DNA from 4 places in the Mesorhizobium sp. M3A.F.Ca.ET.080.04.2.1 genome. Region 1 is predicted to be linked to each of the others. Evidence: riboswitches for the same ligand, from Rfam matches in the RefSeq annotation. Region 1 holds a riboswitch; each other region holds the start of a gene.
The links. A riboswitch is a leader RNA that binds a small molecule or an ion and turns the genes downstream of it on or off. The one in region 1 is predicted to bind thiamine pyrophosphate.
Positions count from the first base shown of each region.

Region 2: it holds a riboswitch for thiamine pyrophosphate, as region 1 does, so the genes downstream of both, thiC (phosphomethylpyrimidine synthase ThiC) here and thiB (thiamine ABC transporter substrate binding subunit) in region 1, are expected to answer to the same signal.
Region 3: it holds a riboswitch for thiamine pyrophosphate, as region 1 does, so the genes downstream of both, thiC (phosphomethylpyrimidine synthase ThiC) here and thiB (thiamine ABC transporter substrate binding subunit) in region 1, are expected to answer to the same signal.
Region 4: it holds a riboswitch for thiamine pyrophosphate, as region 1 does, so the genes downstream of both, thiC (phosphomethylpyrimidine synthase ThiC) here and thiB (thiamine ABC transporter substrate binding subunit) in region 1, are expected to answer to the same signal.

Region 1 covers NZ_CP034451.1:4,208,040-4,212,419, forward strand. Annotated here, with positions in the region: gene EJ074_RS20025 (ATP-binding cassette domain-containing protein) at 1-884, opposite strand, end outside; gene EJ074_RS20030 (thiamine diphosphokinase) at 886-1,533, opposite strand; TPP riboswitch at 1,679-1,792, shown strand; gene thiB (thiamine ABC transporter substrate binding subunit) at 1,836-2,846, shown strand; gene thiP (thiamine/thiamine pyrophosphate ABC transporter permease) at 3,090-4,380, shown strand, end outside.
Region 2 covers NZ_CP034451.1:163,607-167,986, reverse strand. Annotated here, with positions in the region: gene thiC (phosphomethylpyrimidine synthase ThiC) at 1-1,708, opposite strand, end outside; TPP riboswitch at 1,821-1,933, opposite strand; gene EJ074_RS00775 (NAD-dependent succinate-semialdehyde dehydrogenase) at 2,155-3,633, shown strand; gene EJ074_RS00770 (beta-ketoacyl-ACP synthase III) at 3,681-4,380, opposite strand, start outside.
Region 3 covers NZ_CP034451.1:2,523,728-2,528,107, forward strand. Annotated here, with positions in the region: gene EJ074_RS12120 (adenosylmethionine--8-amino-7-oxononanoate transaminase) at 1-173, shown strand, start outside; gene EJ074_RS12125 (beta-ketoacyl-ACP synthase III) at 170-1,153, shown strand; gene EJ074_RS12130 (NAD-dependent succinate-semialdehyde dehydrogenase) at 1,167-2,576, opposite strand; TPP riboswitch at 2,804-2,915, shown strand; gene thiC (phosphomethylpyrimidine synthase ThiC) at 3,028-4,380, shown strand, end outside.
Region 4 covers NZ_CP034451.1:3,730,304-3,734,683, forward strand. Annotated here, with positions in the region: gene thiO (glycine oxidase ThiO) at 1-170, opposite strand, end outside; gene thiC (phosphomethylpyrimidine synthase ThiC) at 167-2,002, opposite strand; TPP riboswitch at 2,106-2,222, opposite strand; gene EJ074_RS17890 (hypothetical protein) at 2,344-2,571, opposite strand; gene EJ074_RS30760 (hypothetical protein) at 3,234-3,695, opposite strand.

The DNA.
Region 1 (4,380 bases):
AGGTCACCGAAGCTCTTGTCGATGCCCTTTGCCTCGATCACCAGCTTGCCGGATTCTGCGGCGTCGCTGGCCACCATGGTCGCGGTGCCTTCGGCGCCGCGGTGGCTTCGGAAGCGCTGGCGCATGGCTTGAAGCTCACCGAGGCGGCGCATGTTGCGCTTGCGCCTGGCCGTCACGCCATAGCGCAGCCAATGCTCCTCGCGCACGATCTGCCGGCCGAGCTTGTGCTGCTCGCGCTCCTCCTCTTCCAGCACCTGGTCGCGCCACTCCTCGAAATGCGCGAACCCCTTGTCCAGCCGGCGTGTTTGGCCGCGGTCGAGCCAGACGGTGGCGCGCGAGACGCGCTCGAGAAAGCGGCGGTCGTGCGAGATCAGGATCACCGCCGAGGAGGTGCGGGCGAGCTCCTCCTCCAGCCATTCGATGACCGACAGGTCGAGATGGTTGGTCGGCTCGTCGAGCAGCAGGATGTCGGGCTCGGGCGCCATCGCGCGGGCGAGTGCCGCGCGGCGGGCCTCGCCGCCGGAAAGGTCGTTCGGCCGCTCCTCTCCGGTGAGGCCGAGATGCTCCATGAGATAGGTGGCGCGGTGCGGGTCGTCGGCCGGCCCGAGGCCCGCCTCGACATAGGCGCGCACGCTGGCGAAGCCATCCATGTCGGGCATCTGCGGCAGGTAGCGAACGGTCGCCGAGGGCTGGCGGAACACCTCGCCGTCCTGCGGCTCGATCAGCCCGGCGGCGATCTTGAGCAAGGTCGACTTGCCCGAGCCGTTGCGGCCGACCAGCGCGATCTTCTCGCCGGCGGAAGCGCTGAGCGCCGCGCCGCCGAGCAGCGGCGCGCCGCCGAAGGTCAGGACGATGCCGTCGAGATTGAGGAGAGGCGGCGCCATGTCAGCTTTCGGGAAGAGGATAGGGGTGGGCGAGAAGCAGAGCCCGGCCACGTTCGAGCGCAATGCCGAGCCGCCCCCTGACCTCGTTTGATATGGTGAGCGAGGAGCCGAACGCCACCTCGACGCGATCCAGCGGCCATTTGGCGCCGGTGACCGTCAGGCCGGCGAGATCGGAAAAGCCGAGCACCGAGAACAGAGTGCCGTCGGCATAGTCGAAACCGGCTGCTTTGCCGGGCAGGATTGGCACGCCTTCCTGCGCGCCGCTGGTCAGCAGCAGGTCCGTGCCCGCGTCCGCCAGTCGAAGCGCAAGCGCCAGATGCAAAAAGGCATGGTCGGCCCGCTTGCCGCCGAAGGCGCCGGCCAGCACCAGGCTGGTGGCGCCGCGCTGGAGGGCCTCGGCGATGGCGAGTTCGCCGTCCGTCATGTCTTTTTCGGTCGGAAAGATCTTTCGCGGCACGGCGGCCAGGTCGTCCGGCAGGTCCGCCGGCACCGAATCGAAATCGCCGACCCAGAGCTCCGGCACGAGGCCGAGCATGCGGGCATGGCCGATGCCGGCGTCGGCGGCGATAAGGCGCGAGCCTTCGATCTGGCGCTCGAGCCGCGGCGTGCGGACAAGCTCGCCGCCAAGCAGGATGGTGAATGTGCCCATGGGTGTCGCCCTTACCAGCCCGGCCCGCGAAACGGAAGCCGGGCGCATCCAAACGGAACGGCGCTCGTTTTAGAATGAACCGTGATGCATTGGAGGCCCGGCAAACTTCCGCTTGCGCGCCGTTTCGGCCGGGCCTATGTCTGCAGCCGCTCTAACGGGGTGCCGGACGCTGTTTTCGCGGCCGGCTGAGAGGCAGACAAGCCAACCCGCTGAACCTGATCCGGTTTGTACCGGCGGAGGGATTAGACGTTTCGGACCATCCGGCGCCTCAATTCCTTGTCACACCAACGAAGGAGGCGCCGATGCGCTCACTGCTGTCCCGGCTTATTTTCGCAACAGGTCTTGTTTCGCTGCTGACAGGCGTCGGCGCTGCCGAGGCGAAAGACAAGCTCACCATCTATACTTATGAGAGCTTCACCGCCGAGTGGGGCCCCGGCCCGGCGGTGAAGAAGGAATTCGAGGCCGAATGCGGCTGCGATCTCGAGTTCGTCTCGGTCGCCGACGGCGTGGCCTTGCTCAACCGCGTCAAGCTCGAAGGCGCCGGCACCAAGGCCGATGTCGTGCTCGGTCTCGACACCAACCTGACGGCAGAGGCGAAGGCGAGCGGTCTGTTCGCGCCGCACGGCGCCGTAGCCGATGCGAATGTGCCCGGCGGCTGGAAGGACGACACTTTCGTGCCCTTCGACTACGGCTATTTCGCCGTGGTCTATGACACCGAAAAGCTGAAGAGCCCGCCGAAGAGCCTGAAGGAACTCGTCGAGGGTAGCGCCACCGACAAGATCGTCATCCAGGATCCGCGCACCTCGACGCCGGGCCTCGGCCTGCTTTTGTGGGTGAAGTCGGTCTATGGCGACAAGGCGCCGGAAGCCTGGGCCAAGCTCAAGACCAAGGTGCTCACCGTCACGCCGGGCTGGAGCGAAGCCTACGGCCTGTTCACCAAGGGCGAGGCGCCGATGGTGCTGTCCTACACCACCTCGCCCGCCTACCACATGGTTGCCGAGAACACCGAGCGTTACCAGGCTGCCTCGTTCGAAGAGGGCGAATACCTGCAGATCGAGGTTGCGGGCATCACGACCACGGGCGCGAAGAATCCGCTCGCGGAGAAGTTCATCGCCTTCATGACCGGGTCGAAATTCCAGGACATCATCCCTGAGACCAACTGGATGTTCCCGGCCGGCAAGACCGACAAGCCGCTCAACCCGGCCTTCGACAAGCTGGTCAAGCCGACCAAGACTTTGCTGTTCAGCCCCGAGGAAGTGGCAGCCAACCGCAAGGCCTGGGTGGACGAGTGGCTTGCGGTGATGAGCAAGTAGCTGGTCTTGGCTAGCCTTCTGAGATGAGTGTTCTACGGCGCCCCCCTCTGTCCTACCGGACATCTCCCCCACGAGGGGGGAGATTGGCTGTCATCGGCGATTTCGCCAATCTTAAACGTTGCGGGACCGGGCGGGGCGCCCGAACTTCCAATCTCCCCCCTGGAGGGGGAGATGTCCGGCAGGACAGAGGGGGGCGCGAAGGATCGCGGCATTCGCCAGCCAGCCCTGCCCACATGGTGCAGCGTGCAGTCCGCCGCGCGCTCTGAGGCCCGCGTCGTCGCCGGCGTCCTGGCCCTCGCGGCAATCGCCTTGCTCATCGGCGGCGCCTTCGCCGGCCTCATCTTCGAAGGCATCCACGATCCGTCCGGCGCATTCGCTGCCTTCGATGGCTATCTCTTCCGCGTCGCCCGCTTCACGCTGTGGCAGGCGCTGCTGTCGACGCTGCTGTCAGTCGCACCGGCGCTTCTGGTCGCGCGGGCGCTGTCCACGCACCCGCGCTTTCCCGGCCGAAATATGATGCTCAGGCTGTTCACCGTGCCGCTGGCGCTGCCGGCCATCGTCGCGGCGCTCGGCATATTGGCGCTCTATGGACGCGCCGGCTATTTCGCCGGCGTCCTGGGCAAGCTCGGCGGCCAGGAATGGCCGGGCATTTACGGCCTGTCCGGCATTCTTGTCGCGCATGTGTTCTTCAACCTGCCTTTGGCGACGCGGCTGTTCCTCGAAGCGCTGGGCACCATAGCGCCCGACCAGTGGCGGCTGGCAAGCCAGCTTGGCATGGGGGGCTGGCCGGCCTTGCGGCTGATCGAGTGGCCGGCATTGCGCGCGGCATTGCCGAGCGTCGCCGGACTGGTCTTCATGCTGTGCATCACATCCTTCACCATCGTGCTGACGCTGGGCGGCGGGCCGGCGGCCACGACACTCGAGGTCGCTATCTACCAGGCGCTGCGCTTCGATTTCGATCCGGCCCGCGCGGTGGTGCTGACGCTGCTGCAGATCGCCCTGACCGTCCTCGTCATCGCCGTGCTCTCGCGGCTCGGCGCCAATACGGTCGGCGACGCCAATCTGCCGGTGGCGCGGCGCCGGTATCTCTCGTCAGGCAAAACCGAAACGGTGCTGAACGCCTGCCTGATCGCGCTTGCGCTGCTGTTCGTCGCCGGGCCGATGGCGGCGACCGTTTTGGCGGGGCTGCAGGCGGATCTCGGTCGGCTGGCGGGCGAAGACGCGGTGCGCCGCGCGACGCTCACCAGCGCCGGGCTCTCATTCCTTTCGGGGCTGCTTGCCGTGGCGCTCTCGCTGGCGCTGGTTGCGGCGCGGCGGGCGCTTGCCCTGCGGCGGCGCGGCGGCGCCATGAGCCTGCTCGAACATGCCGCCGACACCGGCGCCGGCTTCGTGCTGGTCGTGCCGCCGATCGTGATCGGCGCAGGCTGGTTCCTGGCGCTGCGCGGCGTCACCGACGTCTTCGCCATTGCGCCCGTGATGGTCGTCGCCGTCAACGCAATGATGGCGATGCCGTTCGTCCTCCGCGCCGTCCGCC
Region 2 (4,380 bases), 2.1 Mb from region 1:
TGTCGTGCGAAATCCGCATCGAGCAGAATTTGGGGCCGCACATCGAGCAGAAATGCGCCACCTTGTGCGCCTCCTTGGGCAGGGTTTCGTCATGGAAGGCGCGCGCCGTCTCGGGATCGAGCGACAGGTTGAACTGGTCCTCCCACCGGAACTCGAAACGCGCCCGCGACAGCGCGTCGTCCCTGATCTTGGCGGCCGGATGGCCCTTGGCCAGATCCGCGGCATGGGCGGCGATCTTGTAGGTGATGACGCCTGTCTTGACGTCGTCGCGGTCCGGCAGGCCGAGATGCTCCTTCGGCGTGACGTAGCAGAGCATCGCCGTTCCGAACCAGCCGATCATCGCAGCGCCGATGCCCGATGTGATGTGATCATAGCCGGGCGCGATGTCGGTGGTGAGCGGTCCAAGCGTGTAGAACGGCGCCTCGCCGCAGACCGCGAGCTGCTTGTCCATGTTCTCCTTGATCTTGTGCATGGGCACGTGGCCGGGGCCCTCGATCATCACTTGGCAGTCCTTGGCCCAGGCGATCTTGGTGAGTTCTCCCAGCGTTTCCAGTTCGGCGAATTGGGCCGCGTCGTTGGCGTCGGCGATCGAGCCGGGGCGAAGACCGTCGCCGAGCGAGAACGCCACGTCATAGGCCCTGGCGATGTCGCAGATCTCCTCGAAATGCTCGTAGAGAAAACTCTCCTGGTGGTGATGCAGGCACCACTTGGCCATGATCGAGCCGCCGCGCGATACGATGCCGGTGACGCGGTCGACGGTCAGCGGGATATAGGGCAGGCGCACGCCGGCATGGATCGTGAAATAGTCCACGCCCTGCTCGGCCTGCTCGATGAGGGTGTCGCGGAACACCTCCCAGGTCAGTTCCTCGGCGACCCCGCCGACTTTCTCCAGCGCCTGATAGATCGGCACCGTGCCGATCGGCACCGGCGAGTTGCGCACGATCCAGTCGCGGATGTTGTGGATGTTGCGCCCGGTCGAGAGGTCCATCACCGTATCGGCGCCCCAGCGGATCGCCCACACCATCTTCTCGACCTCCTCGGCCATCGACGAGGTGACGGCGGAGTTGCCGATATTGGCGTTGATCTTGACCAGGAAATTGCGGCCGATGATCATCGGCTCGCTTTCGGGATGGTTGATGTTGGACGGGATGATGGCGCGTCCGCGCGCCACCTCGTCGCGCACGAATTCCGGCGTGACGAAATCCGGGATCGCGGCGCCGAAGCTCTCGCCGTCGCGGCGAAGTTTCGAACGCAACTGCTCCCGGCCGAGGTTCTCGCGGATGGCGACGAACTCCATCTCAGGCGTAATCATGCCGGCGCGCGCATAGGCGAGCTGGGTGACGGCGCGGCCGCCGACGGCGCGGAACGGCCTGTTGTGCACCGGGAACTCCGGCGTCAGCCGATCGGCCGAGACGAAGCCGTTGTCCTCGGGCTTGATCGTGCGGCCCTCGTAGCGCTCGACGTCGCCGCGTGCCTCGACCCATGTCTCGCGCAACCGCGGCAAGCCGCGCTCGATATCGGTTTTGACCGCCGCATCAGTGTAGGGACCGGACGAGTCATAGACCGTGACCGGCGGCTCGCCGGCGCTCGGGTGGACCGAGATCTCGCGCATCGGCACCCGCAGATCGGGGTGAAGCTGGCCAGGCTTGTGGACCTTCTTCGAAGCGGGCAATTCGCCGACGGTGACGGTCGGGGTGTGGGCATTCATGAGTGAGCCTCCTTGCTCGAGTGCAACGGAGACCCAGTCCACGCGATGAGGAGGAAGTGACGCTTCGCGCAGGATGCGGGCACTGCCCGAATACCGAAGCCGGATTTCCGACCCGCGAAACCTCGCACCGTCCCTACGCCAGTATGAACTGGATCAGGTTCAACGGGTCACTGCGCGCTATTAGCAGTATCTCAGCCCCTTGCCGGGACTCCCCTGGTGAGGCGTCTAGGTTGGACGATGCGAAGTCGCTCTGTCAACTCTTGTGACGGCGGTCCTGTTCGACAATCGGCTGCCTGCATCAAGGTTGGATTGAAATCCGAAGGCATTGTTGCCCAGATTGGGCAAAAAACGATGCGCTGGACAAATGCCGAGTGTCACGCTGCAGCTACGCTGCTTTCCGCGATGTTTCTAAGACGAGATGTCGCCTTATCCTGAGGAGCTCTTCTGTGCCGGGCATAAACAGTTCTCTGCTTCGCCATCTCAAACAACCGGAGCGGTTTGCCGCGCTGGATCGCTTGGCACGCCAAGGCGATCGGTGGGATGGAAGCGTCTTCCAGGTCTTCAATCCCTCGACTAGCGAATTGCTCGCCGAACTCCCCGATATGGGCGCGGAGCAAACGAAGGCTGCAATCGACAGGGCCTATGTCGCGCAAGCCAAATGGGCAGCTTTGACGGCCCGGGATCGTAGCGACACATTGTGGCGCTGGCACCAGCTGATCCTCGATCACACCGATGACCTGGCTGCAATCCTGACCGCCGAAATGGGCAAGCCGCTGCCTGAAGCAATATCGGAAGTCTCACATGCCGCCGCTTACCTGCAATGGTACGCGGAAGAAGCCAATCGGATCTACGGCGAGACGATTTCCGCGCCTTCGACAGATCGGCGCATGCTGGTCATCAAGCAGCCGATTGGCGTCGTTGGCACCATTACGCCCTGGAACTTTCCCGCTTCGATGGTGGCCCGCAAGATTTCACCGGCACTCGCGGCCGGATGCGCGATCATCCTGAAACCGGCCGAGCAAACCCCGCTCGTCGCCGGCGCGATGTTCGCGCTGGCGGCGGAGGCAGGCTTCCCCGAGGGTGTCGTAAATTTGATCTATGCCTCGGAAGGTGCCGCGGTCGGGCGTGAGCTCTGCGCCAATCCGAAAGTGCGCAAGATCAGTTTCACCGGTTCGACCGAAGTCGGGCGGCTGCTCATGCGCCAGTGCTCGGATCAGGTCAAGAAAGTCAGCCTCGAACTCGGCGGGAACGCGCCGTTCATCGTCTTCGACGACGCCGATGTCGATGCTGCCGTCGATGGTGCGATCCAGGCAAAGTTTCGAAATGCCGGGCAGACCTGCGTGTCCGCCAACCGGCTCTATGTGCAATCCGGCGTGCATGACGAATTCGCCGAGAAATTTGCCGCACGGGTTCGCTCGCTCTCGGTTGGCGACGGCTTCAAACCGGGTGTCGCCATCGGACCGTTGATCGACACCCACGCGCTCCTCAAGATCGAGGCTCATATTGCCGACGCGATCGGGAAGGGCGGAGCGATCCGCTGCGGCGGAAGCCCGGCAGCTCACGGCGGTACCTTTTTCGAGCCGACCGTGCTGACGGGCATCACCAGTGAAATGCTGCTCGCGCAGGAAGAGACTTTCGGGCCGCTCGCGCCGATCATCCGTTTTGAGAATCCCGATGAGGTGGTGCGCGAGGCCAATGATACGATCTACGGTCTCGCCGCCTATTTCTATGCCTCCAATCTGAAGCGCGTCTGGCATGTGGCCGAGGCACTCGAATACGGCATGATCGGCATCAACACCGGCCGGATGTCATCGGAAGCCGCTCCCTTCGGTGGCATGAAGCAATCAGGGATTGGTCGCGAAGGCTCCCGACATGGCTTGGAGGAGTATCTCGAGATGAAGTATCTCTGCATGGGCGGAATCTAGGTCAAGACGCCGTGGACCACACTTAGCCATTGGGCATCGGCCAAAGGCTAAACGCCAACCACCAGCGCTCCGCCGATAAGCCCTGCGCCGGCCGAGGCCAGCAGCAGTTTCTCACCCGGCCGAAGAGGGTTGGTGCTGTGAGCAATCGACAGCGACAGGGGGATTGTTGCAGCCGACGAGTTGCCATAGTCGGCGATGGTCTTGACGATGCGCTCGTCCTCGATGCCGAGCGACTTGCCGACGGCGTTGAATATACGGGCGTTCGCCTGGTGCGGCACGAAGCGGGCGACATCCGGCGCCGCAAGGTCGGCCGCCTCCAGCGCCTCTAAGGAACAGCGGCTCATCATCTCCACCGCCTTGGCGAAGACTTCGCGGCCGTTCGCGATGGTCATGCGGGTTTCGGCGATGTCGATCTCTTCCGAGAAGGGGCGGTTGCTGCCGCCCGCCGGGATATGGATCAGGTCATAACCGGACCCATCCGAGGCGAAAGAGGAACCGAGTATGCCGTGGCCGGGATCACTTGACGGGGCGAGCACCACCGCGCCGGCAGCATCGGCGAACAGCACCGCGCTTGCCCGCTCGGCCGGATTGATCCGACGGCTCAGTATGTTGGCCGCAATGACGACGGCCGGCCTGTTGTGCAGGCGCACGAAGCCGTCGGCGAAGGCCATGGCGTAGATGAATCCCGCGCAGGCGCCGGCGAGGTCGATCCCGCCGGCCCTTTCGAGGCCGAGCCTGTGCGCCACC
Region 3 (4,380 bases), 1.7 Mb from region 1:
TGGCCGAGGTGGGACCAAAACTGCGCGCCTTCTTCCTGGAGCGCGGCTTGCTGGTGCGGCCGCTCGGCAACGTCATCTACGTGCTGCCGCCCTATTGCGTGACGTCGGACGAACTCGACCGGCTTTACGCGGCAATAGACGAGGCCGCCGGGCTTGCGGGCGACCAGCGATGAATCGCACGGCGCGCATCATCGGGTTTGGCCATCACGTGCCGGCTCGAAAAGTCGGCAATGCCGAGATCGAGGCAAGCCTCGGGCTGGAGGCAGGCTGGATCGAGGGGCGCACCGGCATCCGCACGCGTTTCTGGGCGGAGCCCGGCGACACGTTGTCCGGGCTTGCAGCCAAGGCTGGCGACATGGCGCTTGAGGTGGCCGGCATCGAGCGCAAGGAGATGGGCCTGCTGCTGCTGGCGACTTCGACACCGGATCATCTCTTACCGCCCAGCGCGCCACTGGTGGCGCACAGGCTCGGCCTTGAAAGGGCCGGCGGGGGCGACCTCGCCGGCGCCTGCGCGGGGTTCATCTACGCCATGACCTTCGCCGACGGCTTCGTGCGCCTGCACAACAAGCCGGCCATCGTGATCGCCGCCAACATCTTGAGCCGTCGGATCAATCCGGACGAGCGCGCCAGCGCCGTGCTGTTCGCCGACGCCGCCGGTGCGGTGGTGCTCGCCCCGTCAGGCGATCCCAGCCACGGCATACTCGGTTCTTCCTTTGCCTCGGATGGGTCCGCTTACGGCCTGATCCACATCCCGGCCGGCGGCAGCAACAGGCCGTTCGCCGACGAGATCGGCGTCGTCGAAACCCGCATGACCATCGCCAACGGCCGCGACGTCTTCGCCAAGGCGGTGGAGATGATGAGAACTTGCTCGCTCGAGGCGCTGGCGGCGGCGGGTGTCTCGGTGCCGGACGTCGCCCGCTTCGTGCCGCACCAGGCGAATGCCCGCATCTTCAACGCCGTCGGCAAGTCGCTCGGTATCGCGGACGAGCGCATGGTCAAGACCATCGCCGACTATGGCAACTCGTCGGCCGCAACGATCCCCCTGTCGCTGTCGGTCGCCCACAGCGCCAACCCTCTTCGGCCGGGCGAGAAGCTGCTGCTGACGGCGGCCGGCGCGGGGCTTATCGGCGGGGCACTGGTGGTTGGCGCTTAGCTTTGGACTGGAGCTAGAGTCCACCCATACAGAGATACTTCATCTCGAGGTACTCCTCCAAGCCGTGTCGCGAGCCTTCGCGACCGATCCCCGATTGCTTCATGCCGCCAAAGGGAGCGGCTTCCGATGACATCCGGCCGGTGTTGATGCCGATCATGCCGTATTCGAGCGCCTCGGCCACATGCCAGACGCGTTTGAGATTGGAGGCATAGAAATAGGCGGCGAGGCCGTATATCGTATCATTGGCCTCGCGCACCACCTGATCGGGGTCCTCGAAACGGATGATCGGCGCGAGCGGCCCGAAGGTCTCTTCCTGGGCGAGCAGCATTTCACTGGTGATGCCCGTCAGAACCGTCGGCTCGAAAAAAGTGCCGCCGTGACCCGCCCGGCTTCCGCCGCAGCAGATCGCTCCGCCCTTCCCGATCGCGTCGGCAATATGAGCCTCGATCTTGAGGAGCGCATGGGTGTCGATCAACGGTCCGATGGCGACACCCGGTCTGAAGCCGTCGCCAACCGAGAGCGAGCGAACCCGTGCGGCAAATTTCTCGGCGAATTCGTCGTGCACGCCCGATTGCACATAGAGCCGATTGGCGGAAACGCAGGTCTGCCCGGCATTGCGAAACTTTGCCTGGATCGCGCCATCGACGGCAGCATCGACATCGGCATCATCAAAGACGATGAACGGCGCGTTCCCGCCCAGTTCGAGGCTGACTTTCTTAACCTGATCCGAGCACTGGCGCATCAGCAGCCGCCCGACTTCAGTCGAGCCCGTGAAGCTGATCTTGCGCACTTTTGGATTGGTGCAGAGTTCGCGCCCGACCGCTGCACCTTCCGAGGCATAGATCAAATTCACGACGCCGTCGGGGAAACCCGCCTCCGCCGCCAGCGCGAACATCGCGCCGGCGACGAGCGGGGTCTGCTCAGCCGGTTTCAGCACGATCGCGCAACCGGCTGCCAGCGCCGGTGAAATCTTGCGGGCCACCATCGAAGCAGGAAAATTCCAGGGCGTAATGGTGCCGACGACGCCGATCGGCTGCTTGATCACCAGCATGCGCCGATCCGTCGAAGGAGCAGAAATCGTCTCGCCGTAGATGCGATTGGCTTCTTCCGCATACCACTGCAAGTAGGCGGCGGCGTGCGAGACTTCCGATACTGCCTCGGGCAGCGGCTTACCCATCTCGGCGGTCAGGATCGCAGCGAGATCATCGGTGTGATCAAGAATCAGTTGGTGCCAGCGCCACAATGTGTCGCTGCGGTCCCGGGCGGTGAGAGCTGCCCATCTGGCTTGCGCGACATAGGCCCTGTCGATCGCGGCCTTCGTTTGCTCGACGCCCATATCGGGAAGCTCGGCAAGCAATTCGCCGGTCGAGGGGTTGAAGACCTTGAACGCGCTCCGATCCCCCTGCTCTCCCCCGGATGCCATGCGATCCAGTGTCGCGAACAGGCCCGGTTGTTTGAGATGGCGAAGCAGCGAACTCTTTATGCCCGACACGGAAAAGCTCCTTAGGATATCGCTGGACGCAACATAGCCGCAGCGCGACACCCGGCATTTATCCCAGCGTCACCATTTTTGTCGAACCTGGCCGGCAGCCGATTGTCGAAACAGGACGCACTTGAGTTGACAGGGCAGCGTCGCATCGTCCAACCTGCGCACCTCACCAGGGGAGTCCCGGCAAGGGGCTGAGATACTGCTATCGCGCGCAGTGACCCGTTGAACCTGATCCAGTTCATACTGGCGTAGGGACGGTGCGAGGCTTCGCGGGTCGGCAATCCGGCTTCGGCATTCGGGCAATGCCCGCATCCTAAGCGAAGCGTCACTTCCTCCTCATCGCGTGAACTGGGTCTCCGTTGCACTCGAGCAAGGAGGCTCACTCATGAATGCCCACACTCCGACCGTCACCGTCGGCGAACTGCCCGCTTCCAAGAAGGTCCACAAACCGGGCCAGCTTCATCCGGAACTGCGGGTGCCGATGCGCGAAATCTCGGTCCACCCAAGCGCCGGCGAGCCGCCGGTCACGGTCTACGACTCGTCCGGTGCCTATACCGATGCCTCGGTGAAAACCGATATCGAGCGCGGCTTGCCGCGGTTGCGCGAGACATGGGTCGAGGCACGCGGCGACGTCGAGCGCTACGAGGGCCGCACGATCAAGCCCGAGGACAACGGCTTCGTCTCGGCCGATCGGCTGACGCCGGAGTTCCCGGTGCACAACAGGCCGTTGCGCGCGGCCGGCGGCCGCGCCGTCACCCAGCTCGCCTATGCGCGCGCCGGCATGATTACGCCTGAGATGGAGTTCGTCGCCATCCGCGAGAACCTCGGCCGGGAGCAGTTGCGTTCGAAACTTCGCCGCGACGGCGAGAGCTTCGGCGCCGCGATCCCGGATTTCGTCACGCCGGAATTCGTGCGCGACGAGGTGGCGCGCGGACGCGCCATCATCCCGTCCAACATCAACCATCCCGAAAGCGAGCCGATGATCATCGGCCGCAATTTCCTGGTCAAGATCAACGCCAATATCGGCAACTCCGCCGTCACCTCGTCGATGGCCGAGGAGGTCGAGAAGATGGTGTGGGCGATCCGCTGGGGCGCCGACACGGTGATGGACCTCTCGACCGGGCGCAACATCCACAACATCCGCGACTGGATCGTGCGCAACTCGCCGGTGCCGATCGGCACGGTGCCGATCTATCAGGCGCTGGAGAAAGTCGGCGGGGTCGCCGAGGAACTGACCTGGGAGGTGTTCCGCGACACCCTCATCGAGCAGGCCGAGCAGGGCGTGGACTATTTCACGATCCATGCCGGCGTGCGCCTGCCCTATATCCCGCTGACCGTCGACCGCGTCACCGGCATCGTATCGCGCGGCGGCTCGATCATGGCCAAGTGGTGCCTGCATCACCACCAGGAGAGTTTTCTCTACGAGCATTTCGAGGAGATCTGCGACATCGCCAGGGCCTATGACGTGGCGTTCTCGCTCGGCGACGGTCTTCGCCCCGGCTCGATCGCCGACGCCAACGACGCGGCCCAATTCGCCGAACTGGAAACGCTGGGAGAACTCACCAAGATCGCCTGGGCCAAGGACTGCCAAGTGATGATCGAGGGCCCCGGCCACGTGCCCATGCACAAGATCAAGGAGAACATGGACAAGCAGCTCGCGGTCTGCGGCGAGGCGCCGTTCTACACGCTTGGACCGCTCACCACCGACATCGCGCCCGGCTATGATCACATCACATCG
Region 4 (4,380 bases), 480 kb from region 1:
TCCGCGCTTTCGCGCTCGCACCATGGCGCCAGCATGCCGCCGGCGAACCACGACGCGTTGCCGCCAAGGCCATGCCGCATCTCGGCGACTGTGACCGTCGCGCCGCGGGCGGCGAGTTCGAAAGCGACGGTGAGGCCGGCAACGCCGGCCCCTTTGACGAGCACCCTCATGATGGTTTGGGAGCCTCCGGCACGACCGGTACGCCAGTCTCGTCCGCCGGCATGTAGAGATCGCCGCCCTCCCGGTATTTTGCCGCCATTGCCGCCATGCCTTCCTTCTGAGCCTCGGCACGGATGTCGTGGGAAATGCGCATGGAGCAGAATTTCGGCCCGCACATCGAACAGAAATGTGCCAGCTTGTGCGCCTCCTTGGGCAAGGTCTGGTCGTGGAAGGACCGTGCGGTTTCGGGGTCGAGCGACAGGTTGAACTGGTCCTCCCAGCGGAACTCGAAGCGCGCGCGCGAAAGGGCATCATCCCTGGTTTTCGCTGCCGGATGGCCCTTCGCCAGATCGGCTGCATGGGCGGCTATCTTGTAAGTGATCACCCCAATCTTGACGTCGTTGCGGTCGGGAAGGCCGAGATGCTCTTTCGGCGTGACGTAGCAAAGCATTGCGGTGCCGAACCAGCCTATCATGGCGGCACCTATCCCTGAGGTGATGTGGTCATAGCCCGGCGCGATGTCGGTCGTCAGCGGCCCCAACGTGTAGAACGGCGCCTCACCGCACACTGCGAGCTGCTTGTCCATGTTCTGCCTGATCTTGTGCATGGGGACATGGCCCGGGCCTTCGATCATCACCTGGCAGTCCTTTGCCCAGGCAATCTTGGTGAGTTCTCCAAGTGTTTCCAGTTCGGCGAATTGCGCCGCGTCGTTCGCATCGGCGATTGAACCGGGACGAAGGCCGTCGCCGAGCGAGAAGGAAACGTCATAGGCTCTGGCGATGTCGCAGATCTCCTCGAAATGCTCGTAGAGGAAGCTCTCCCGGTGATGGTGCAGGCACCATTTGGCCATGATCGAGCCGCCGCGCGAGACGATGCCCGTGACCCGGTCGACGGTCAGCGGTATGTAGTGCAGCCGCACGCCGGCGTGGATGGTGAAATAGTCGACGCCTTGCTCGGCCTGCTCGATCAGCGTGTCGCGATAGACCTCCCAGTTGAGGTCCTCGGCGATGCCGCCGACCTTTTCGAGCGCCTGATAGAGCGGCACCGTGCCGATCGGCACCGGTGCATTGCGCACGATCCAGTCGCGGATGTTGTGGATGTTGCGGCCGGTCGACAGGTCCATCACCGTATCGGCGCCCCAGCGGATCGCCCACACCATCTTTTCGACCTCTTCGGCCATCGACGATGTGACAGCCGAGTTACCGATGTTGGCGTTGATCTTCACCAGGAAATTTCGCCCGATGATCATCGGTTCGCTCTCGGGATGATTGATGTTGGCGGGAATGATTGCGCGTCCGCGCGCCACCTCGTCGCGCACGAATTCGGGTGTGACGAAATCTGGGATCGCCGCGCCGAAGGCTTCGCCGTCGCGTTGCAGCTTGCCGCGCATCACCTCGCGGCCGAGATTCTCGCGGATGGCTACGAACTCCATTTCTGGCGTGATGATGCCGGCGCGCGCATAGGCAAGTTGGGTCACCGCCTTGCCCTGCTTGGCCTTGAGCGGCCGATTGCGTATCGGAAATTCCGGTGTCAGGCGCTCGCCGGTGGCGAATCCATTGTCTTCCGGCCGGACGTGGCGGCCGTCATAGGCTTCGACATCGCAACGCGCCGTGACCCATTCGTGGCGAAGCCGGGCAAGGCCTTTTTCGATGCTGGTTTGGACTGATGGATCGGTGTAGGGGCCGGACGGATCGTAGACGGTGACGGGCGGTTCGCCGGCCGTCGGATGGACGGAAATCTCGCGCATCGGCACCCTGATCTGCGGGTAGAGGACGCCGGGCTTGTGGATTTTCCGCGAGGCGGGCAGTGGTCCCGTCGACACGGCGGGGGTGAGGGCATTCATCGTGAGGCTCCTTTGCTCATGCATTGGAGACCCAGTTCTGTGCCGGAAGGATGAAAAGACGCTTCTGTAGACCTGCTGCAGCAGGACCTCGGGCGTAAACTCCCGCAAAGCGCTTGCACCGTCCCTACGCCAGTATGAACTGGATCAGGTTCAACGGGTCACTGCGCCGCGAAAGCCAGCAGTATCTCAGCCCCTTACCGGGACTCCCCTGGTGAATGCCTCAAGTTGAATGGGCCGGTGCTGCTTTGTCAAGCGCCTTCGGGCGCCTTCGGGCGCCTTCGGCCGGTGGCGACGTCCGGCGGCCGGCCGAGCGGAGAGCTCGCGCATGCATCGGGGACAAGTCACGCCCCGTAGACCAGGGCTGGAATGGCCAAAGTCTCATTCGCTTCGTGAAGGATGGAAAAACTGTATCGGCCATGTGCGTCGAGATCGACCGAGTAGCTCAGGCGGTCACGGATGTGGTTATCCTGGTCGAAGGCGACGATTTGCGGCTTCAGCGAGGTGATTTGCACCACGTCCAGGTAGATGGAGTTGCAGATATGATCTGGTCGTCGGGCTGGCAGGTGCAAGCGGCCGCTCTATTCAGGATGCGGCATCGGCGGCGTTCCCGATACCAATGATATCTTGCGGGCAACTTATGCAATCACCGGCTTCGTAAAACCCGACGGCGGCGGCCGTGTCCTGGCGCTGAGGATGTGCCGCTGTTCCAGCAGAGAAATCGCGTGGGCGCGGAGTTTTCGCTCTGCGAGGAAGAGTTGACGCAATCGTTTAGCTTGCTTGCAGTTCGTAGAGACCCGCCTTTGAAAGCAACTAAGCTATTGCATTGATATGTTGGTGCGCGATCGATCGCTACATAGCCGGCCGCCATTATCCGAGTATTGATCCGCCGGTGTTCGTGTTGCCGTATATGGCAATCCCTGCGAGATCGTCGCGGCCGGATCGGCCGCACCCTCTAGTCATAAAAGGGGAAGCGACCGAGAATTCCGCTGCCGAAAACTTCTCTGGCTTGGCTATGCATGCGGTAGATGAGATCGCCGCCTACCGCGACCTGGTCGAGGAAGGCATCGACGCCCAGTTCGGACAGCCTGGTTATCGCAATGCGTTAGCGGCTCAGACTTGCGGTCTCGAGAGCGGCCTTTGGGGGTCACCTCTTTTTTGTTTCAGAGGTTGGAAGACGGCTGCTCGTTACCCAATAGAAATGGCGACTACGGAACGCGATCGATCGCGGCCATCAGGAAACACCTGTCTTCGGCTCAACCTCGACATGGCGTCCGATCGACCGCAGATATACAGCTATCTCGTCCATGAGATGATCGCGTTCGCCGTAGATCTCAGCAATCCTGCGCAGCTGTGGCTCGACGGACCTCCGTTGCGCCGGCGTCAAATCAGCATCGCCAAAGACATATCCCAAGTTGCCAATCGCGCAAATGTTGCAGCCGGCCTCCACAACTGCTTGCACGAATGCCGGAATGTCTTTTTCTTGCATAGTCTTCATGTCGAACCTCTCGTGAATGGCGTGCTTGCGCGCCCATGCTGCCTTTTCAGCGTGTCCTCTGGGCGGCGCAAGCCTTGAGCGTAATTGTGCCGGGCAACCTCGACTATCCCGTCTGCCACGCTCTTTAGAGTCGGTGGGGTCTGGTGATTGCAGGCTGGGCCACTCAAAAGCCTGCAAGAAGAAAGTCATGGCGACCATTGCTCAAGATCGCGAGGGTGCGTGCAAGACCTTCCGTTGGCAGTCATGCACGCTCACCCAGCAACTGGGTATTGAGCAACTGGGTCTCACGTCGCGGGTCTCGTGTGCTTCACAGCCGAAAATAAGGTACCACCGTGGCTATTCTCAAGTGCAGGCTACCTCTTCAGGACACGGCGGAGTGCCTTCCGACGCACCCCTGGTGCAACGTGCGACCTAACGAGACACATCTCGTTCGCGTTCCCTCGACCTTTCTTCGTATTGCTGCTTGCCCTGCGATTTCAGGCCCTCTGCTAGCTTCTCGGCCGCTCTTTGGCCTGCAATGTCACTATTCAAGATCATATCCGACATCCCTGGATGGTCATAACCGTAATGCGCATGCAGTTTCCCTCACGAGCAGCGCCTATCCGTCGATTAGTTCGTCTTCCGGAACCCGAAGCCCTTTTTATCCGGCGTACCTATCCACCATTCAACCGGTATACCTTTCCCAACTTTGGCGGACCATTTACCTCAGGCATGATCATCTCGCGTGACATTTTTTTTTGGCGCCATCATCGCACGTGGCATTTTCTAAAAACCAAGACGTGTCAATTTGTAAAATCAAGGATGCGGCCGCGCCCGTTGCGAGGATTTGCAGGTAGCTCTTCAGCCCCAACACGATGTGTGAGGCGGCGGTGGAAAAGGCAAC